Regions from separate parts of the Nocardia grenadensis genome, predicted to be linked through region 1. Evidence: riboswitches for the same ligand, from Rfam matches in the RefSeq annotation. Region 1 holds a riboswitch; each other region holds the start of a gene.
The links. A riboswitch is a leader RNA that binds a small molecule or an ion and turns the genes downstream of it on or off. The one in region 1 is predicted to bind cobalamin.
Positions count from the first base shown of each region.

Region 2: it holds a riboswitch for cobalamin, as region 1 does, so the genes downstream of both, ACQPYS_RS12190 (short-chain fatty acyl-CoA regulator family protein) here and ACQPYS_RS01705 (CbtB domain-containing protein) in region 1, are expected to answer to the same signal.
Region 3: it holds a riboswitch for cobalamin, as region 1 does, so the genes downstream of both, ACQPYS_RS10805 (ABC transporter substrate-binding protein) here and ACQPYS_RS01705 (CbtB domain-containing protein) in region 1, are expected to answer to the same signal.

Region 1 is NZ_CP192054.1:372,227-379,569, forward strand. It holds gene ACQPYS_RS01670 (ATP-dependent Clp protease ATP-binding subunit) at 1-65, shown strand, start outside; gene ACQPYS_RS01675 (vWA domain-containing protein) at 226-876, shown strand; gene ACQPYS_RS01680 (sensor histidine kinase) at 886-2,004, opposite strand; gene ACQPYS_RS01685 (SRPBCC family protein) at 2,190-2,642, shown strand; gene ACQPYS_RS01690 (OsmC family peroxiredoxin) at 2,698-3,141, shown strand; gene ACQPYS_RS01695 (hypothetical protein) at 3,188-3,673, opposite strand; gene ACQPYS_RS01700 (CbtA family protein) at 3,709-4,506, opposite strand; gene ACQPYS_RS01705 (CbtB domain-containing protein) at 4,497-4,691, opposite strand; cobalamin riboswitch at 4,728-4,875, opposite strand; gene mhuD (mycobilin-forming heme oxygenase MhuD) at 4,945-5,259, opposite strand; gene ACQPYS_RS01715 (alpha/beta fold hydrolase) at 5,383-6,150, shown strand; gene ACQPYS_RS01720 (A/G-specific adenine glycosylase) at 6,172-7,032, opposite strand; gene ACQPYS_RS01725 (carbonic anhydrase) at 7,214-7,343, shown strand, end outside.
Region 2 is NZ_CP192054.1:2,692,539-2,699,881, reverse strand. It holds gene prpB (methylisocitrate lyase) at 1-827, opposite strand, end outside; gene prpD (2-methylcitrate dehydratase PrpD) at 827-2,329, opposite strand; gene ACQPYS_RS12190 (short-chain fatty acyl-CoA regulator family protein) at 2,667-4,094, opposite strand; cobalamin riboswitch at 4,379-4,610, opposite strand; tRNA gene ACQPYS_RS12185 (tRNA-Pro) at 5,115-5,191, shown strand; gene ACQPYS_RS12180 (DUF6186 family protein) at 5,446-5,634, opposite strand; gene ACQPYS_RS12175 (hypothetical protein) at 5,643-6,056, opposite strand; gene ACQPYS_RS12170 (hypothetical protein) at 6,053-6,190, opposite strand; gene ACQPYS_RS12165 (hypothetical protein) at 6,715-6,873, shown strand; gene ACQPYS_RS12160 (hypothetical protein) at 6,961-7,272, shown strand.
Region 3 is NZ_CP192054.1:2,373,861-2,381,203, reverse strand. It holds gene ACQPYS_RS10820 (AAA family ATPase) at 1-918, opposite strand, end outside; gene ACQPYS_RS10815 (hypothetical protein) at 1,875-3,068, shown strand; gene ACQPYS_RS10810 (hypothetical protein) at 3,065-4,453, shown strand; cobalamin riboswitch at 4,838-5,019, shown strand; gene ACQPYS_RS10805 (ABC transporter substrate-binding protein) at 5,035-6,696, shown strand; gene ACQPYS_RS10800 (ABC transporter permease) at 6,707-7,343, shown strand, end outside.

The sequences.
Region 1 (7,343 bases):
AGAAGCCCGAGGTCGTGCTCACCGGCGCCTCCGAGGGTTCGACCGAAGCCGCTTCGGGCGAGTAGCCGACAGGTCGGCAGAGGGCCTGCCCGCCGGTATCACACCGGTGGGCAGGCCCTTTCGTGTGGGTGAGAGGACGCGCCTGCCGGTCTGCGGGGGACATTCCGGTCGGTGCGCGCGCGTACGGTGACGGCAGTTCATTCGATACGAATCGGGGGTATCACCATGACGAATCCGGATCTGACCACGATCGCGGTTCTGCTCGACCGTTCCGGCTCCATGCAGACCATCAAATCCGATACCGAGGGTGGGTTGGCCGCCTATTTCGAGGAGCAGCGGCAGGTCGAGAAGGCAGTGCGGGTCACCCTCGCGCAATTCGATACCGAGTACGAATGTGTGTACTCGAATGTCCCGATCGATCAGGTCCCGCCGCCGGTCCTGCAGCCGCGCGGCGGCACCGCGCTCTACGACGCCATCGGCAGATCGGTCACCGATCTCGGTGCGGAACTGGCCGCCCGGCCGGAGGAGGAGCGGCCCGGCACCGTGATCGTGGTCGTCCTCACCGACGGGCACGAGAATTCGAGCCGCGAATGGACGCATGCCGCCGTGCGGTCACTGATCGAGCAGCAGCAGAACGTCTACAGCTGGGATTTTCTGTTTCTCGGCGCCAATATGGACGCGGTCGAGATCGGGAGCGGTCTCGGCTTCGCCCCGCAGCAGTCCATCACCTACGGGGCGGCGCCGGCGGGCGTCGCCGGGGTATTCCGGGCAGCAGGGGCGTACTCACGGCGGCTACAGGCCCCGGCGGGCGCACCGGACTCGGCCCGCGCGGCCGGGTTCACCGAGCAGGAGCGTCGCGACGCGAACCCGGGCTGAACCGCGGGGTCACTCGGGTGCTGCGGGTCCCGGATCGGCCGGGGAGCCGCCGCTTCCGCGTGGTTCGGAGGTCACCGCTACCGGTGCCGGCGGCCGGCGAGAATCGTTGTCGCCGGGCTCGTTACGGGTCGGGGGCCGCGCATCGGGGTCGATCGCGATCCGCAGTGGGCGGCTCGGTAGCCGCGCGGCGACCCGGTAGCCGCCGCTGGGTTTGGGGCCGGCGGTCAATGCGCCACCGAGCGCGTGAGTGCGTTCCCGCATGGCGATGATCCCCATCCCACGGGTGGGGCCGGCGTGTTCGGGTTTGCCGGTGGGACGGGTGTTGTCGACGGTGAGATCCACCGAATCACCGGTGTAGCGCACCGTCACGGTGGCCTCGGAGCCCGGGGCGTGGCGCACGACATTGGCCAGGGATTCCTGGACGATCTGGGTGGCCGCCTCGTCGATCGCCGCGGGCAGGGAATCGGGGGTCCCCAGGACCCGGGTGTGCACCGTCAGCCCCGCCAGCCGGGGTTTGCGCAGGAGTTCGTCCAGGTCGGACATGGTGGGGTCGGGTTCGCGAGGTGGTGGTGGGGACGGCGCTTGGGCGGCGGCCGGTGGGCGGCCCGCGCTGGAGCCGTTCGCTCGCGGCTGGTCGGCGCCGGGCCGTTCGCGGCGGCCGAAACCACCTCGGCGCGAACGTCTCGCACGCTCGCGCGGACCGATATCCGCGGCGTCGGCAGGGTCGTGATCGCGGCGCGGCTGCGCGGGTGTGCCGGATACGGGCTCCACCGCCTGGATCGCGTGGCGCAGTGCCTGCACATCCTCGAGCGCGCTGCGGCTGGTGGTTTTGATCTCGGCGACCGTCCCCGCCGCTTTCGCGGACTTGTTCTCCACCTGCTGGAGAGCCATTCCGGCCTGCACATTGATGAGCGAGAGATTGTGCCCCACCACATCGTGCAGCTCCCGGGCGATCAGCAGGCGCTCTGTGCCGACCTCGAGTTCCCGCTGCTGCCGCGCCGCCATGCGTTCGGCGGTGTCCAGGGCCTGCCGGGTCTGTGCGAGTAGGCGACGGTGCCGCAGCACTTCGAACAGCGCCGCGGCCAGCGCGACCCAGCCCAGTAGCCCGACCATCTGCCAGCCCGTCATCGCGCACTCTCCACCTGCACCACCCTATTCGCCTGTTGTGCTCGGTCGTCGGCGCACACCCGGATTACCGGTGCCGCAATGGTATTCCGATGACGAATGCGCCGGTTCCGGGTGGGCCGGTCGGCAGCGGCGCGTGATCACCGCATCTGCGGCAGTACCCGCCCCGGCGCGGGTATGGTCCAGTGATGGTCGACCAGCAAGTGCGTGTACCGGACCTGTCCACACGGCCGTACGAACTCACCGTGGAGCGGGTGATGACCGCTTCACCCGAACTCCTCTACTTGGCGTGGACCCAGGGCTTCGATATCTGGTTCGCGGAACCGTCCTCGGTGCGGATGCGGCCCGAGGTGAACGAGCCGTTCTATTTCGAGACCCGGGAGGAGGGGAACTCTCGGCCGCATTACGGCCGCTTCCTCCGTCTGGAACCGGGCCGGCTCGTCGAAATGACCTGGGTGACCGGCGCCGGCGGCACCGAGGGCGCGGAAACGGTGGTGCGGGTGGAACTGGTCAAACAACCCCGTGGCATCCGGTTGCGGTTGCGGCACAGCGGTTTTGCCGACGAAGCGGCCCGCGACCGGCATCGGGACGTCTGGCCCGCGGTGCTGGCCCGCCTCGACGAACGAACTGCGACGAAGTGAGGGTACTAGTAGGTTCGAGTCCGACTCACAACGAATCGTCTTCGAAAGGATCGTGATGCCCACACGTACCGCGCGCACCGCATGGACCGGTGGTCTCCAGGACGGCTCCGGCCAGGTCGAGCTGATCAGCTCGGGGGTCGGTAAGTACGAGGTGTCGTTCCCGAAGCGGTCGGCCGATGACGCCGACGGCACAACCAGCCCGGAGGAACTGATCGCCGGGGCACATTCGTCCTGCTACGCGATGGCGCTGTCGAACGAGATCGCTCAGGCCGGCGGTACCCCGCAGAGCCTCGACGTCTCGGCCGCGGTGACCCTGGGCCCCGACCCGGCGGGCGGTTTCCGGATCAGCCGGATCGCACTGAAGGTACGTGGCCGGGTATCCGGCCTCGACGAGGCGGGTTTCGCCGCCGCGGCCGCTGCGGCCAAGGCCGGATGCCCGGTGAGCAAGGCCCTGGGCGGAGTGGACGACATCACCCTGGACGCGGCGCTGGAATCCTGAGATGCCTGTCCCGGGCCCCGCGCGGGCCCGGGACAGGGAAGGGCCTTTACCAGGGCCTACCGGCGCCGTGTCCGGCCCGGAACCACGCCCGGGCGCCCCGTGTGTACATGGCGGGGATCGCGACGAATACCGCGCATAGATGGCCGGCCCGGGTGAGCGCCAGGAATACGGTCGCGGCGCTCATATCGGCGAACACACCGGCGCCTCCGTTCGCGAGCATCCGAACAGGCTCCACCACCAATGAGGCCGTACCGACCACGCCTATCCCGGCGGCGAGCAGATTCCTGGCCCAGCGTTCGCCTCGCAGCATCCGCCACGCGACACCGAGAACCGCCAGGTAGATCCCGGCGCGCAGTAGCCAACCGCCGGTGAGTTCGCCGATATCCGCTGCGTCGCCCAGCAATGCGCCCCGGACCGCGGCTTCGGTGATACCGCAGCCCACGGCCGCCACGAGCGCGACGAAGGCGATGGTGACGGCTGCGGGCCGCCGGGCGAGTGGACTGTCCGGGTGGGCGAGCGTGGTGTCGTGCATACCTCGACCATGCCCGGTGACTACCGCTCCCCGGATCAACCCGCTGTAGCAGCAGCCTCCGCTACCCGGGTACCACCGCGGTTGCTCCACTCGGTGAGCGCGGCGAAGGCCAGAGCGATCCCGACCCACAGCGCGGTGGATACGGCCAGCGACGCGGCGCGGAACTCCCACAGCAGCGAGGCCGGGAAGTCGGCCCCCACTTCGTTCACCCCGGGCAACAGCACGTAGCCGAGGGTGATTACCAGTACGAATCCGGCCGCGGCCGCGACGAGCCGGAGGGATTCGGGCCGCGGCCGCAGCGCCTTCCAGATGTACACACCGGCCGCGACGGCCACCAGGCCCAGCACCACCGAGGCCAGCCAGAGCAGGGTGCGCTCGTTGATCGTCTCCGGGTCACCGACCGCCGGTGGGTTGGCCGGATACTTGAAGAACGGCACTGCCACCACCGCGACCCAGCCGCCCAGGCCCAGCCCGAGTATCAACCGATGACCGGGCAGCGCGGTGAACCGCCGGGCGTAATGCGCCGCGGTCGCCACGATCGCCCCGAACGCCATCCCGGCCAGGGCGTCTGCCAGGAACTGCCCGAATTTCTGCCACGGCCTGCTCACCACGGCCTCGTCCCCGTGCGTGTGCGCTGTCTCCCCGTGCGTATGTCCGGTACCCGAATCCTGGGCATGCTCCGGCGTGGGAGCCGCGGCCTCCTCGATGGCGATGGCGGCATCGACCTTGGGCTCGCCGACGAAATTTCCGACGACACCCGCGAGGAGACCGGCGATCAGGCCGGCGAGCAGACCACGGAGCAGCAGGGCACCGAAAGATCCACTCAATGGCACGGGACACCCAGCAGGTGGCGCCCGTCGTGCATCAGCTCGTGCAGGAACATACCGCCGCGCGATACGGCGCCTTGATCGAATCCGACCAGGTAGAGCGTCAGCAGTGCCAGCAGGACGACGCCTACTGTGACGAGCACTGTCGCCGCCGTATCGGCGGCCCTGCTCGGGACATGGGCTATGGCCATGGTGGGTCCTCCTCATCCGGATGCTCGCGTCCGGTTCGCGAGTTGTGCGCAGGTGCCGGTGTCTGACTCTGCCCACCCGTTCCGGCGCGGACATCACAGTGGCGCGACCGCTCCGGGTTCTCACCGGATTACCGCATCACCTTTGCTTTCACCTCGAACTGTGACACCGGCCGTCGCCGCCGTCAATATGTCCACGAACGATCACCGGCCACGCCGCCGGTGGTCGGCGGCGTGGCCGGTGTGGGGGAGGCGATCAGGACGCGGGTTTACCCGCTACATCGAGTACGACCTCGAACTCCAGCAGTGAAGCGCCGGTGGCGACAGGCTTGTTCTGCTGTCCGGCATGTGCCTCTTTGGCGGGGCCGTCGCGCCACGCCGCGAAGGACTCCTCGGAATCCCACTGGGTGACCACGAAATACCGATTCTCGCCGGCCGTGGGCCGCAACAATTGGAAGCCGAGAAACCCCGGGGAGTTTTCGACCGCGTGCGCGCGATGGGCGAACCGCTTCTCCAGCTCGGGACCCGCGCCCTCGGGGACCTCGATCGCATTGATCTTCACAACAGCCATACCCCTGAGCTTAGGTATCGCGAGTCCGGGAGGGACAGTGCCGCACGCCACAGCGGGTCACTACGTGCACCGCCCGGTGGCGCCGACCCCGCCCTGTGGAGGGTTGTGAATAAACTCGGCCCGGTGTTGCACGACGAAGGCGGGACCGGGATCCCGATACTGCTGCTGCACGGGTTGATGGGCAGCGCCCGTACCTGGCAGAACCAGGTCCGGTGGTTGCGTGACCACGGCCGGGTGTTCACCTTCGACGCCGCCGGGCACGGGCGCCCCGCACCGCCCGAACTCACCACCGACGCTTTCGTCGCCGATCTGGCCGCCGCCACCGCGCGCATCGCCGAGCCGATGATCGTGATCGGGCATTCCATGGGTGGTCTGCACGGCTGGGTGTTCGCGGCCACGCATCCGAACCGGGTGCGCGGGCTGGTGGTGGAGGATATGGCAGCCGATTTCACCGGCCGTACCGCTGCCCACTGGGCCGCGATGGTCGAGGCCTGGCCGCAGCCCTTCGCGGACGAGGCCGCCCTGGTGGCGCATTTCGGCCCGGTCGCCGGCCGTTACTTCCGGGATTCGTTCCAGCGGGGCCCGGACGGTTACCGGTTGCACGGCGAGGTGGCCACCTTCCGGGATATCTCGGAGGAGTGGGGTGCCCGGTCGTTCTGGGCGGAGTGGGGCAGGCTCACCGTCCCTACGCTGCTGCTAGAAGGCGAATACACGATCACCCCGCCGGGGCAGATGCGCCGGATGGCCGAATTACATCCCGCCGCCGAACATGTCCTGGTTCCCGATGCGGGTCACCTGGTGCACGATGACCAGCCGGCGTACTACCGGGCCGAGGTGGAGCGTTTCCTCGCGCGCCTGCGCGGAGTCCCCGGAACTGTCGCCGAGACCTGAGCGCTCCGGCCGCGGCGGGCGTCAGCCCTCTCCGGCCAGGGCGAACCGTCCATCGTCGGTCTGCTCGATCAACCCGTCCACCAGCAGCGAATCCAATGCGCGGTCGCGCTGGCCGGGATCGCGGGTCCAGGCGAGATCCAGCCGGACGCGTTCCACCGGCGCGTGCGCGGCCCGCAGCACGTCGAGCAGCCGCCCCCGCGCCTGCCGGTCGGTACCCTCGTACTTCTGCGTCCGGCGTACCGACTCGGCCGCCGGCCGGCCCGCGGCGACCCACGCGCAACGCGGCAGCGGGCAGCGCCCGCAATCCGGGGTCCGCGCGGCGCACACCGTCGCGCCGAGTTCCATCAGGGCCGCCGAGAACACCGCTGCCCGGTCGATCCGGCCGGGCAGCAGCGCCTCGGTTTCCCGTAGATCGCGGGCGGCCGGATTACCGGCCTCCCGGCCGTGCACGGCCCGGGCCACCACCCGACGGACATTCGTGTCCACCACCGGGACTCGTTGCCCATAGGCGAAACAGGCGACCGCCCGCGCCGTGTAGGCGCCGATGCCGGGCAGCCCGAGCAGCACTTCGACATCGTCGGGCACCTGGTCACCGTGCTCGGCGGCGAGGACCTGGGCGCATTCGTGCAGGCGCAGGGCTCGGCGCGGATAGCCGAGTTTCCCCCAGGCCCGCAGCACCTCACCCGCGCTCGCCGCCGCCATGGCCGAGGGCACCGGCCAGCGTCGCACCCATTCCCGCCAGATCGGTTCCACCCGCGACACCGGCGTCTGCTGCAGCATGATCTCGCTCATCAGGATCTGCCAAGCGCTCACTCCGGGCCGCCGCCAGGGTAGGTCCCGGGCCGTCCGCGTGTACCAATCGATCAGGGTGTCGGAGTCGATCGCGCCGGGTTCGATCGACACGACACCGCGCCCGCCCGAACCCGGCTTCCCGATACCTGCGCTGCTCACCGACCCACTCCATCCACCTCACCGTGCAGTTCCACCGGTTCGGCGTGGCCCGACGCCGCGCTGTAACGGGACGGAAGCAAGCGAGCACATCAAATCGTGCAGAATGGACACCATGCCTCAGTCCAACCCGGTAAGTGCCTGGAAGTCGCTGCGCGAGGGAAACGAGCGCTTCGTGAACGGCACGCTGCTGCATCCTAGTCAGGGAGCCGCCGATCGAGCCAAGCTCGTCGCCGGCCAGCATC
Region 2 (7,343 bases), 2.3 Mb from region 1:
CGGGGCTGCATACGGTCCAGCAGGCCGGACTGCGTGCCGGCGGTCTGGATCTCGTGCAGGCCCGCCTCCGCGGCGTACATCGCCAGCCGGAAAGTGGACACCGGGTAGATGACCATGTTGTAGCCGATCGATTCGAGAGTGGCGGCCGGAATCAGTTCCGACTTACCGAATTCGGTCATATTCGCCAGCAATGGAGTGCTCACCGCCTCGCGGAATTTCGCGAAGTCCGCGGGCGTGCGTAGTGCCTCGGTGAAGATCAGGTCCGCGCCTGCCTCGGTGTAGGCCCTCGCACGCTCGATCGCCGCGTCGATTCCCTCGATTCCCGCCGCATCGGTACGCGCGCAGATCACGAAGTTCGGATCGCGGCGGGCGGATACCGCGGCCCGCAGTCGGCGGACCATTTCCGCGGTGGGCACCACTGCCTTGCCGTCGAGATGGCCGCAGCGTTTCGGGTTGACCTGGTCCTCGAGGTGGCAGCCGGCGATCCCGGCGTTCTCGAGTACGGTGACCGTCCGGGCGGCGTTCATCGGCTCACCGAAACCGGTGTCGGCGTCGATGAGAATCGGCAGATCGGTGACCCGGGCGATCTGCTGCCCGCGTCCCGATACCTCGGTGAGCGTGGTCAGGCCGATATCGGGCAGGCCGAGTTCGGCCGACAGCACGGCACCCGAGACATACACGCCCTCGAAGCCGATCTCCTGGATCAGAGTCGCCACCAGTGGGTTGAAGGCGCCGGGGAATCGCTGGATCCGCCCGGAGGCCAGGCCGGCCCGGAACGCGGCCCGCTTGTCCGCGGCGGGCGTCGGCGCAGCGAGGAGCCCGGTCATCAGAACAGTCCCTTCGGGGCGTGCGGCGCGCGGGCGAGCACATCCGGCGAGACGGTGAAACTCAGCTGCGGCAATTCGTCGGCCGTCAACTCCCCTGTGCGCTGGGCCACCTCGAGGAAGCGGTCCTGTTCGGCCGGATCGACCACGCCCTCGGCGAGGGTGCGGAATTTGGCGACATACTGCTCGCGGGCGAAGGGCCGCGCGCCGAGCGGGTGGGCATCGGCGACGGCGAGTTCGTCGACGATCACCTCCCCACTCTTCAGCGTGACCTCGGCGCGGGCACCGAACGCTTTCTCCCGCGGGTCGGTGGAGTGATAGCGGCGGGTCCACTCCGGATCCTCCGCGGTGGAGATCCCGCGCCACAGCGCCACGGTGTCGGGGCGCTGCGCGCGCTCGGGTGTGTAGGACCGCTCGTGATGCCAGGTGCCGTCCTGCAGGGCGACGGCGAAGATATAGGGCACCGAATGGTCGAGCGTTTCCCGCGACGCCCCCGGGTCGAATTTCTGCGGATCGTTCGATCCGGTGCCGATCACCACATGGGTGTGGTGACTGGTGTGCAACACGATGGAGGCGATCTGGTCCAGGTCTCCGATTCGCTCGCGCATCCGGCGGGCGAGATCGATCGGCGCCTGACTCTGGTATTCCGCGGAATGCTCCTTGGTGTAGGAATCCAGGATCGCCCGCTTGGGCTCCCCCGGCCCGGGCAGCGGCACCGAGTACTCGGCCCCCGAGCCCCCGAGCAACCAGGCGATCACCCCGTCCTCGCCCTCCCAGACCGGCGCCGGCGCGCCCTCCCCGCGCAGTGCGCGATCGACGGCCTCCACCGCCATCTTCCCCGCGAACGCGGGGGCGTAGGCCTTCCAGCTCGAGATCTCGCCCTTCCGCGACTGACGGGTCGCGGTGGTGGTGTGCAGGGCCTGCCCGATGGCCTGGTAGATGGTCTCGGCGTCGAGGCCGAGCAGGCTACCGATACCCGCCGCGGCCGACGGTCCGAGATGGGCCACATGATCGATCTTGTGCTCGTGCAGGCAGATAGACCGCACCAGGTCGATCTGGATCTCGTAGCCGGTCGCCAAACCGCGGAGCAGGTCACGACCGGTACGTCCGGCGTGCTGGGCGACCGCCAGGATCGCCGGAATATTGTCGCCCGGGTGGGAGTATTCCGCGGCCAGGAAAGTGTCGTGGAAGTCGAGCTCGCGTACTGCCACACCGTTGGCCCAGGCCGTCCATTCCGGCGAGAACCGGCCCTCGGCACCGAACACGGTCGCCCCCGGCCGGTAGGGATGCGCCAACGCCTGGGCCCGGGCGTTGGCTACCGGACGTCGGGTCAGCGCGGCCGCGGCGACGGCGGCGTTGTCGATGATCCGGTTGACGATCATCTCCGCGGTCTCCGGAGCGACCTCCACCGGATCGGTCGCCACCTCGGCGATCTGCCACGCCAGATGCTCCTCGCGGGGGAAATGCTCCGCGGAACGGTGGGTGCGGACGAGATGATTCTTCACGGTCCAGGACCTCCAGGCGATCGGTGGAATTCACTCGATTCGCACGCTACCGAGAGTCCGGGGCCGCGGAAACGGGTTGCAGAAGGCGAATTATGCAGAATAGATCCTGCGAATTTGCGTAAGTTGCGGAAGGTCGCCATACGCCCGGACCTGCACTGACACTGCCAGCAGCCGCCCGGGCACACGATCCGGCATCGCGGCGGGCCTGAGCACGCCGAAACGAATGACGTGTAAGGGCCGTAGATCGAAAATTACGAGCGATATCAATTCGCGGAATACCGAGCGTCCGATTACGGCATGCATCGGAATAATCCCGATGCCGCCGGTTCGGGCCCGATCAGCGAGTGTTGCTCGCCGGTGCGTAAGGAGTATTCGCCGGACGGTTCTCGTCGGCCGCGAGCGGACGGCCGATCTGCGGAAACGCCCGCTGCGCGCACGCGGTGCGTTCACAGACCCGGCAGCCGGCACCGATCGGGACAGCGACCGCCGGATCGCGCACCGGGAGCCCATGCGAGTAGACGAGCTTCTCCGCGAAGGTCAGGTCGCAGCCGAGACCGACGGCGAAATGCCGTGCCGGCGCCAGATATCCGGGGTTGCTCTCCCCGGTCGTACGGGCCAGCCACAGATAGGTACGCCCGTCGGGCATCTCGGCGATCTGCGTGCGGATCCGGCCCGGGGTCGCGAAGGCATCGTGCACCACCCACAGCGGACAACTCCCCCCGACCCGGGAGAAGTGAAAAGCGGTAGCGGACTGCCGTTTCGAGATATTTCCCGCCCGGTCGGTGCGGACGAAGAAGAACGGCACGCCGCGTTGCCCCCGCCGCTGGAGCGTCGAGAGCCGGTGACAGACCGTCTCGAACCCGACCTCGAATTGCGCGGAGAGCAGGTCGATATCGTAACGCAATCGCTCGGCCGCACCCAGAAAACGCCCGTAGGGCAGGATCAGCGCACCGGCGAAGTAGTTCGCCAGCCCGATCCGCAGCAACCGCAGCGACTCCGCCGGTAGCGGCCCGGTCTCCGTGAGCAGCTCGTCGAGCGCCTCGGACTGCGTGAGAAATGCCAACTGAGTGGCCAGCTGGAACGCCCGCTGGCCCGCGGTCAGCCGCCGCGCGAGCGCGAGTACGCGGGCCTGCGGGTCGTAGATGCGCTTGGGTCCCGGCCTGCCGGGATCCTCCGAACGGATCCGCACCGCCACCCCGAACTCGTCACGCAGCAAACGCGCCAACTGCAGATCCAACCCGCCGAGCGTGAAGCCGCTCCGGGTGAACAGTTCCTCCGCGGCGGTGTCGAGGACCGGAATGTGATTGCGCCGGTCGTAGAAGTAGTCCCGCACATCCTCGTAGGGCATAGCGGTGCGCGGTGCCTTGGCCGGACCGTCGATCCCGGCGGTGAGTAGTTCCAGCTGCCCGTCGGCCGTGCGCAGCCGCCGATGCTGACTGATCAGCAGCCGCGCCGCCGTCGGCACCCGGGACAGCAGGTCGTCGAGTTCGCTACTGGTAACCGCCGCCGTCTCGGGATCCTCGACGAACACTTCCTGCAGGTCCGCGAGCAGCCGCGCGTCGGTCTCCGGCGCGAAGAACCCCACCTCCAGGTCGAAGGTGGAGGTCAGGCGCATCAGCACCGGCACCGTCAGCGGCCGCTGATCGTTCTCCAGCTGATTCACATAACTCACCGACAACCCGAGCGCCTTGGCCAGCCCCGACTGCGACAGCCCCCGCTGCTCCCGCAGTGCACGCAACCGCCCCCCGCCGTACATCTTCTCCACCGCCGGCACCTTTCCTCGCATGACCACTCACGACCCACCCGATACAGCGATCCGGACTCGAACGACAGCGAGCCCGGGCCCCAGGCACCGGACCGCACGGGAACCCCGGCGGCGCATTCATGTTCCCGCCGAACAGCTTCGAAGAGGCCTGCACAGCGCACGCTCCATCGGTAGCACCAACGACCACCACCCACGAACGCGCGACCCGACGCCCCCGGGCACGGTCCGGGGCGTAGAACGGCGGCGAAACGCCCGATCCGCGAGGCGACAGCCAACCGGACACGGCGTGCCCGGCACAACCGGCAGGTCTTCGGACTCGCGGGCACCGACCCTCACTCGGTCGACCCGGGTCCGCACCCGGGCTGCTACTACCACGCCGTCGCTTCCCGAACCTCCGGCCCAGTGCGTCTGACGGCGGTCGCTCCCGCTCACCGCTGCGGGACAGTCCCGGATTCCCACCGGGTTCCCTCTCACCCGCCACCCGATGTCACCGACACCGAACGACAGGCTTCGACATCCCGCGCACACCGAAACAGCGCGGGATGAACCAGCTGCATCCGTCAGGATATGCCCGGCTCGAGCTGGGACTCCAGTGGGGCGGTGGGCAGTACCGGCGTACAACGCGCACGGACTACCCATCGGACGCCGTAGATAGGGGGACGGACAGCGAAACGCCGCCGGGCAAAGAGCCCAGCGGCGTCCGGTCGGGAAGTCGACGTCCAACAGGCGCCTCTCGGCGAGTGGTCGCTCGTAGCGACAGAAGAAGGCGCGGCCCGGGGCTGTCCGGACGCCGACAGGGGTCCAACAAAGAGAACCAGGGAGCTATTCGATCAGGTACGTGATGCCGGACACCGGAGATCCGAGCGCGCGGAGAGCCGGGGCAGCAGCCGAGCCCACACGGCAGCACACCCCGCGGCCCGAATGCGGTCCGAAATCCGACAACACCCCGCTCAACCAGCCGATTTCCTCTCTCGAACACCTCTGAGGTAATCTCATCGAGCGCCGGAACACACGGCGCAACGGGCTGTGGCGCAGTTTGGTAGCGCACTTGACTGGGGGTCAAGTGGTCGCAGGTTCAAATCCTGTCAGCCCGACCATAGAAAAACCCCTTCCCACCTGCATGGGAGGGGTTTTCTCTTATTCCACCAGTCGGAGTTCGGGACCAATTCGGACCAGCACGGCCAGAAGCTCGCGGCGTCGGTACGGCGCAGGACCACCGGTAGCGCCTCCTCGAGGATCGGTATCGGCCGGGCCCGCTTGGTCTTGGTGCCCTCCCCCGCACCGCCTCGTATCCTCCTGCCGAGTTACCCGAGCCGGCTGTCCGGCTCGTCGCGTCCGATCCCTTGCGGCACTATCGCGCGAGAAAGTGCCAGCCGACCCATGCCCACACGAGCACACCAGCGATCCTCGCAACCCGAGTGCGCGTGAGGTACGCGATTGTTTCGCCCAGAGGCGCGACCAGATCCCGGCGCACATGCGTGACCGCGACCATGCCGAGCGTGACCGCCAGTACCAGCACGAAGCCGACGATGATGATCATCCGATCGCTCATCTCGACACCAGCCACCAGCCGACACCCAGCCATACCAGCCATCCGGCCAACCGCAGCGGCCACTGCTCGAGTGCCGGATCCAGCAGCGTCGACAATGTCGGGTGTACGTGGCTCGGCTGCGTCCAATCAGGTTTCCGCACAAAGGCGTACACTTCCCACGCCGATGCGGTGACCAGCAGCGTCGACCAGACTGCCACTCCGCGCCGCAGCCGGGCGGTGGACGGGATCGGCCTGGCCCCAGCGTGGAACGCCAGTACCGTCGCCACGACCACCGGCACCAGCACCAGCAGGGTTGCCGGCCAACCGAACGGTCGGGTGGCGGCTCCACCCGCCGCCAGCACGGCACCGGCGGCCAGCAGCGGCATCCGCCGCCGGCATGATCGGGCCGAGCGCTCCGGTTCCCCTGTCACATGGGCAGAATAAGGCCCTGGGCGCCGGTGCCGGGCCATCGGTCACCCAGCCACGCCGCGACGATCTCGACCCGCTGCTCGCGACCGTACCGGATTGCTCGCCACGATTCCCAGGTCGGAGACTTCGCCGACATCCTGCGGCACCGGATATCCCACCTCCAGCCGGGCTCCCGAACTGCTGAACGCGACCGCCGAGACGTACCTGGCCCGGTCTACCCATCCAGCACCATCCGGACGTTCCACGCGCATGCCAACGTGCTGGATCAAGCCACCGACCGCCGCGGGAGCGATGCGGCCGAGCCAAGGCGAGGCCGATATGGAGAAGTGATGATCGACGCAGGCAGGGCGCATCAAGGGTCGGCGTCAGTTGGCGAGCGACCGCGCTACCGATTCGGTACGCCAGGAACGTCGGAGGCACGGTGCCGGATGCGTCCAGTTGTCGGTGGGGTACTCCCGTGCCGTCCGCTCCGCTCGGTGCGGGCGCGACTGTCGGCCGCAGGCACGCGCTCGTCGTCCAGTGTCGGGATGGAGCGTGCCAGGACGACCTCGGACCTGGTACGCCCGCCGACCCTTCTTTGCTGCGGCTGTATCCGGGAGAGTGGTTCTGGACCGTCCCAGAGGTGTCGTGTCGTCGCTCGAAGAGATCTACGGTGGAGATATGACCGCCTTGGGGCGTCGGCATCTATTGGTCGCGCGGGATGCCGACACGGTGCGCATCACCATGAACCGGCCGGAGCGGCGCAATGCTCTGTCGGGCGAGTATCTGGTCGAACTGCTTGCCTTCCTGGCGAAGCGCCCACCCGTCTGGCGCGATTAGCGCTGCAACAGTGACGTCGGCTCGGGCATTCCCCCGGCCGGGTTATCGAACATACGTTCTAACTCGAGGTATGCTGCATCGGTGACCATGAATTCGACCGCGCTGGCGCCGGCTGCCCGAACACCAGGATGGCCGGAGCTGGCCGATGTCGACTTGCTGCGCGCACTCGTCGAAACCGAACGCCGCCGAAAGCACCTGGATGCCGCCATGCGCGCGGCCGTCGCCGAGGCCGAACGTCGTGGCCTCGCCGCGGACACCGGCTATAGGGACACCGTGGAGTTATTGACCGATCTGCTGCGGATCAGCGCCCACGAGGCGCGCCGACGAATCAACTGTGCGGCCCCGCAGGCCCGCTCGCGTTCCAGGAAGGTATGGCAGGTGCTGGCGGCAGCAAGTTGAGGCCGAGCCCGGGCGCCTCGACCGGAGGCGGGCGGGCTCGACACGGCCACGGGGCACGACCGACGGACGGC
Region 3 (7,343 bases), 2.0 Mb from region 1:
CGAAGTGATAGAACCGGTGAGGACCTCGCGGGACAGCGATTGCCAAGCGAGTACCAGAGAAATGTAAAGCAAGGATTTCTGGCCATCGCTGAGCCGTTCGAATGGCAGAGGCGTTCCGCTGGGACTTGGAGAGAAGTGCACGGTGAGCGCACGGAGTGCATCCTCGAATTCGCCCTGCCCGAATGCGATCGATGGTTCCGTGAAATATGTTCCATGATGAAGCCCGTGCCACTGTTCGCTGAGCTTGGTACCGGCGGCGGCAACAGTGCCGTTGGCAGCCAGTGACAGGGTGATCTCATTAGCTAGTTTTTCGAGCGTCGCCCGTTCGATGGTCCAGTCTGCTGCCCGAAGAACTCTCCCAACAAGCGATGTTGTGGTGTAGGCAATGTGATCGGCCGGGTTACGGCGAGCGGGGAGGTAGTGAACTTCAATATGGCGACGGTCATAACGCGACATTTCGGAGCGCCGAAGCGGTTCGCCATTGACGTCGACTTCGTGGACGTACTCAATTTTCTCGTCGATCACGCCATCGGCTGCCAGCTCTGCCGACAACCGCACTCGTACCCGCGGAACACCTTCAAGAGTAGCGATGGCCATGTGCAGGAAGTTCGCTGGCACTGACGCATGCACCACTTTGGAGGCTGCGGCCTCTGGCACTTCGATATCGACTTCCAGCCACAGTTTTGCCTGCTCAGACTGCACCTCGGTCGCCGAGCGGCCCAGCGGTACGTGAAAGTCGTCAAGACGGATACGTCGTTGCGCTTCCACGGGGCTGAACAGCCTTGAGAGCGCTCCCAAGACAGCAGTTTTACCAGCACCATTCGGGCCCAATACATAGGTAAGATCATCGAGAGCGATGGCAGTTGGCAAGGCACCGAATGACTGAAAGTTACTGAGTCGCAACACGGTAATCTTCATCGGTCCCCTCCCAAGGTCAGCGGCTGCTGGGGGAGGTTGGCGCGACCAATTTTACGCCAGCCGAGGCGATCACGGCTGGCTGACGCTCTCGTCGAGACAGTCCCCCGATAAGCCATGAGTGCCGCCGAGAGCAGTGGTCGCTCGAAGGCATCTGGACCTCGCATACCGACCACCGCGAGAGCGTATACGGCAGGCTGCAAGCGGCCAGTCCGGATAGCGTCCAGGTTGTGAGAGCGCCGACAAACCCCGCGTATCTCCAGAGGTGAAGTTGACAACCGCGAGTCACACCCTTCCTGTTGAGTTCTCGTCGCCGCCAGCGACCGCCGGTGGCATCACTCATTCATCCCAATCGTCGAGAGTTCTCCTGTGTTACGCAGCTATCGACGTCGACTGACGATTGACCATGGCTGAAAGTCGCGGCGCCAGGGCATCCCGGCAGAACACGCCGAGTCAACCGCTACGGCCCGTTGTGCGCAGCGGAGCGCTGGCGCGATCTTGGCACCACGGGCAACTGCAACCGCCGCTGCGACTGTATGATTGCCGCCCGCATCATCGGATGAGTAGCGCGGCCCTCGCGGTGGTGCTGCGATCACGGCTCATTCGGTCGATGCTCGCCTGCCGGACTGCGTCGGTAGGCATGAGACCATCGCTCGTCACGAATCAAAGAATCTCCGCCTCAGAAGCCCACAAGCATTGCCCCCTTACCCTATGAATGCGCCCGGCTGGGATTGGAGTCCTGTCGTCCCTGGTGGTGGCCAACAGTGACGAAATAAACTGTGGCCGAACGGAGCGTCGCTCTGCGAGGACATAGCTCGTAAGCTTCGTCGCACCAAGGGGTACTGGGACCGGCACACGCTCTCGATCGTTGGGATTCTCGCCGGAACGAACGTCCCGGTGTTGACACTTTCGCTCGGAATGGTCATCTTGTATCGGGACTTCTCGCTATTGTCACGCGCATGGACGCGGTGCTGGTGCAGAAGAAGCTCGAGCTCTCTCCCGATGAGGACTTCATCCTCACGGCGTGGCAGTACCGGATGATGCAGCGCGACATCGCCGCATCGAAGGGCAAGCACCTTCCCTCTAAGCGTGAAATCCGTAGCGCTTTCCGGACCAACGCTGTTGATGCCCTCCGGCAGCGCAACCAGGAAGGCTGGTCGCCGGCTGTTGCTGTGGTTGCCGAGGAGATCGCTGCCGCTGGCGAGTCTGCCAATCTGGAGGCGCTCGAATCGGCTGGACCGCAAGTCTCCTCTGTTGTGGCACGACGGTCACGAGCGCTGCTTCTGCTGATCGACCTGTATGGATTCGAGCCCTGGGTCGAGGGCAAGTGGGACAAGACTGTCCGCGCTGAGACTCTCATCGAGGCTCATGGTTCGATGAACCCTCTACACCGCGAAGACCTCCAGGCTGTGGAAACCGCGTACAAGGACGCGATCAAGAAGCTTTCGAAGGCGAGTAACTGGGGCAAGTACGCGCTTCTGGCCGGTGCCGGCCTCGGACTCGGTGTGCTGACCGGCGGCCTCGCCGCACCGGCAATCGCCGGCGCCTACGGTGCACTGGTACTGGGCTACTCGGGCGCGGTCGCGACGTCTGCGGGTCTTGCCGCGATCGGTGGCGGGTCCATCGCTGCCGGAGGGCTCGGCATGGCCGGTGGCGCCGCCCTCATCACCGGCTTCAGCGGCGCGGCCGGAGCCGGGGTAGCTACCCTTGCGGGAAGGGCTGCCGGGTTGTCTGCGGCTCGCGTCGCCGCGGACGCTATCCGGCTCCACGTCGTGACCCAGCTGGTGCTTCGCGATGTCGACGGCAACGAAGAGGCAGCGAAAGCCGTCATCGTCAGTCTTCGCGAGCGAGTCACCAACCTCGGCAAGACCGTCGTGGCTCTCGCAGAGCGTATCGAGGCCCTCCGCACACAGCTCGAGACCAAGCAGGCCGAACTCGACGCCGAGCGGACCCGGCGCTTGGCCGCCGATGATCGCGTCGCCCGCTTCCGAGTCGTCGCCGACCGCCTCAAGGAGCGTGTCGCAGGCCCCGAAGATGATGAACTCCAGGCCTTGCTCACCGAGCTCGACGAGCTCGAGGGCGAGAAGAAGACAGTGGAAACCCTTGCCCAGGGCGTCACCGTCGTCGCCGACGACCTCGAGGAGGCTGCGTGAGCACCGCGGTCGGTGACTCCAGCGACCAAATCTCGCCGATCGATGACGCCTACATCGGCAACTTGGACGCACTCACACGCGACCTCGACGATATCGAAGCAATCGCCGCATCCGCGCTATCAGGCCAGCCGGTCGACCCGGCGATGACACAGAGCATCGCCAACACCCCGACAGACCTCACCTATTCCGAACTCACCACACGCCATCAACAGCGCCGCGAAGTCTACGGTTGGGGCGAGCCCGAGATCGCCGACATCCTCGACCCGATCGCGCTCGCGCACCTCGAACGATGGCGGGCAGCCCAACGACTTCCGTGGGAGCCCAGCGACCTGGTAGTCGTCGGCCTCTCCGGGCTCATCGGCGCCCTCGGAAACCTCTACAACCACCACATGGACGCTGCGGTACTCGGCGGTCTGTCGCAGCTGAAGAACAGCGATCTGCTGCGCCGGTGGGAGAAACAGACCGCCCGACTCCCCATCGACTACACCGGACCGAAATTCGGCGGTCCGGACCATCGTGTTCGGTCCGCCGGCCACGACATCGGCCGGTTCTTCACCGCCCTCAACCAGATCCGCACCGGCACTTTCACAGGTATCTGGTGGGAAGACGGCCAGCGGATGATCGCCGAAGTGACGGCGACTCGCTCCGGTCTGCCATTCGCACAAGCACCCGAACCTCATATCGCGATCGCGCTGCTGTTGAAGCACTGGGCCGCCGACTTCGTGACCCCGATGAACCTCCCCCTGCCCGGCTGGTCACTTCTGTGCGAGATGCCGATCCCTGCCCTACGAAAGTTCGCCAACGACGCCTACGCCGGAACGAACTCCGGAGACGGTTTGAACCTTCGCTCCGGGATCTTGACACCTGGTCTTGGGACGCTCGCGAGCGAGGTCATCATCCGAACCCACCTCCACCTCGGGGCCTACCGCTCCACTGGCTCTTCACGCCTTCCGACCCCTACAGCAGCCAAACGCACAGAGATGCTACTCGCCTCCCACGCCGCCGCCGGAGCGATCAGCCTGTCGAAGACCGCAGCGGCCGCAATCACCGGCGAGACCGCCATAGCAGCTCGTCACCTCAACGTTCCCGTCCTCATGCGGACCGGTCAGCTCGCGCTGAAAGTCCGCTCGGATACCGCGGCCCGCGCAGAAGCCGGAGCACCGTCGTGGCACCAGCTACTCGCAGACGAAGCGGCGACCTGGACTCTTCCCGAAGCCGTCACTATCGCGGACCTACTGGCCGACGAACATCAGCAACAGCCCATTGAACAGGCCGACCGAAGCTCACTCGGTGATCGCCGCGATGCCGAGTCACAGAACGACGCTGCACCTGGCATATCCGGAGATCTTCCTGGTGGCCATCCGGTGTGCGCTATCGACGGTTAATCCCCGCTCACATCGACTCCATATGATCGGGCGAGTTCGCCGAGTCCGGACGGGTAGGCTCCGACTCCGGTGACAGTCGCGGCAGTGTAGGGGCCGGTGCGAAGACACGGTTGCTGGCGCAGAAATGCTACAGAAATGGTGTCCGAGAGGAGCGCTAACACCTACACACTGCCCTGACCTGCAGATATATCAAAACTGATTCATAGAATCGGCGTAAATTGCAGGTCAAATGCAGCAAAAAAGGGTCCGGAGGGGGAATCGGCCACTACGCCCACGCCTTGGGCCGGCGCATATCTCTGACGATCGAATAGGAAGTCGCAGGTCGTGTAGCTCCCGCTCAGGTACTGGACTCCTTCACAACCAACGTCGATGTTGTCAACCGACCCGAAGTTACTTAGCGGATGCTAAGTTTCTCCGGCAGGGAACACCGGTGTGAATCCGGGGCTGTCCCGCAACTGTGACCGAGTAGCAGACCTTCATCCGATGGCCACGACTCCCTGGGTTGGAAGGCCGAAGGCGAGTGTTGATCCGGGAGCCAGGATACCTGCGCCCACACAGGATCGAGTTTCACGAGGATGAGGATGCGAGTGTTCACTCGCCGCGCCCGGCGTCGCGCCGAGCGGCAATTACCCGATAAATCCGTTGGTGTCGCGTCGTGGCGGCGTTCCACGCGCGTGGCGCTGCTGTCGGGCCTTTTGACGGCCGCTATGGCCTTCACGGGATGCGCGTCGACCGAGAGCGCGCAGGATGCCGCTGCAGCGGCGAAGGAGTTACGGGAGTCCGGGGATGGCACGCTGACCATCTACAACTCCTACAAGATCGCCGGGCTGGACCCGATCGGGACCGGCACCAACTGGCTGTTCGACTGGGGTGTCGCCGAGAACCTGCTGCAGGTTTCCGAGGCCGGACAGATCGAGCCGTGGCTGGCACAGGAGGTCTCCCGCGACGGTGACACCCGATGGGTGGTGACGCTGCGGGCCGGGGTCACCTTCCAGAACGGCAGGCCGGTCGATGCCACCGCTGTCGCCGCCGCACTGACCCGGCAGATCCTCCGGTCGAAGGCCGCCCAGGTGTATCTGGACCCGGCGACGAAGGTGACCGTCGAGGGCGGGAAAGTGGTGATCACGACCCCGAGGCCGAATGCCATGGTGCCTGCCGCGCTCGCGGCGCGGGACAATTCGCTGCAGATCTACGATGTCGCGGCGATGGAGGCGGCGAAGGGCGATTCAGCGAAGATCGTCGATGCGGGCGCCTACTCGGGCCCATATGCCATCGATGAATGGTCGCCGGACAATCTGGTTCTCACGCCCTACGCCGGTCATTGGGAAGGGGCTCCGCCGTTGAAGGGCGTCACTGTGCGGGTGGTGCCCGATGAGCAGGCTCGGCTCGCCGGTGTGCGCAGTGGTGAGGCCGATATGGCGTTCTACCCGTCCACCTCGGCGCAGCTCGAACTCCAGGGCGACGCCGGGACTCATGTGCTGTCGTCGGCGGCGGCATTGCAGTCACTGCTGGTGGAGATGAACCTGAAGGCGGGGATCTTCACCGATACCGCGGTGCGCAAGGCATTCACCGCCGCTATCGATTACGAAGGTATCGCCGCCGATGTCGGCAACGGCCAGTTCGAGGCGGCCACGGGACTGTATCCCCGCGATATGTCGTTCGGGGTGCCCAATCAGGTGCACGATCCGGAGTTGGCGAACCGCCTGCTGGACGGCGCCGGATGGGTCCGGGGTGCCGACGGTATCCGGGTGAAGGACGGCCGGCGGTTGGTGGTGCGGTTCGTCACGCAGGCGCAGGGGCCGGAGACCACCGATGTCGCGATCGCGGTCCAGGATCAGATCGCACGGGTCGGGTTCGAGTTACGAATCGACAATGCCGAGGATTCCGCCGAGGTGAAGAAGGATCCGGGGGCCTGGGAGTCGTCGGTGGCGTTGAGCGGTTCGCTGTCGGGGACGGCGGACCCGATTCAACCGTTCCTGGTGCGCTGGACCAGCGGCGGTTCGTCGAATGCGCAGGGTGTCGCCGATCCGGAGATCGACTCCATCGGACAGCAATTGCGCAGTGAGTTCGACACCGGCCGCCGCGATCAGCTGCTGCGGCGGGCACAGCAGATCCTGGTGGTGGACCGGGCCTATGTCGTCGCGGGCACGTTCAAGTACTTCACGGTGGTGACCGGACCGGAGTGGGCCGATTACACCGTGTCGAATGTGCGCCGGCACATCACCAGCCGGACCGGACGGTAGTCACGTCGAGATGCGTGTTCTCGTCTTCGCGCGCCGGCGCGTGGCCGAAGCGCTGATCACTTTGTTCGGGGCCAGTGTGCTGATCTGGGCGTTGATGCCGCTGGCGCCGGGTGATCCCGCGCGGATGATCCTGATGGCGCAGGGTGTTCCCGAACCGGATCCGGCGCAGCTCGCCGACCTGAACGAGCGGCTGCACCTCGATCGGCCGTTGTACGCGCAGTACGCGCACTGGCTGTGGGGTGTGTTGCGTGGTGATTTCGGGTTCTCGTTCGCCTCGGGACGGCCGGTCGGTGGCGAGCTCGCCGACCGGCTTCCGGCCACGGTGATGCTGGCGGCCGCGGCACTCGTGCTGGCGGCGACGCTGGCGGTGGTGCTGGGGCTGGCCGCCGCTCGGTTTCCGGGCCGGTGGCCGGATCACGGCACCCGTGGGCTTGCTCTTGTGTTCGCGTCGGTTCCGGGTTTCGTGGTGGCGCTGGTGCTGATCCAGGTCTTCGTCGTGGGGTTCGGGGTCGGGAAGGCCGCGCTGGACGGCACCTGGCAGCAGGTGTGGATGCCCGCGGTGTGCCTTGCGGCCGGTATGGCCGACACCTGGTCGCGGCTGTTACGTGCCGAACTTCTCACGTTCCTGGACACCCCGGTGGCCCGGG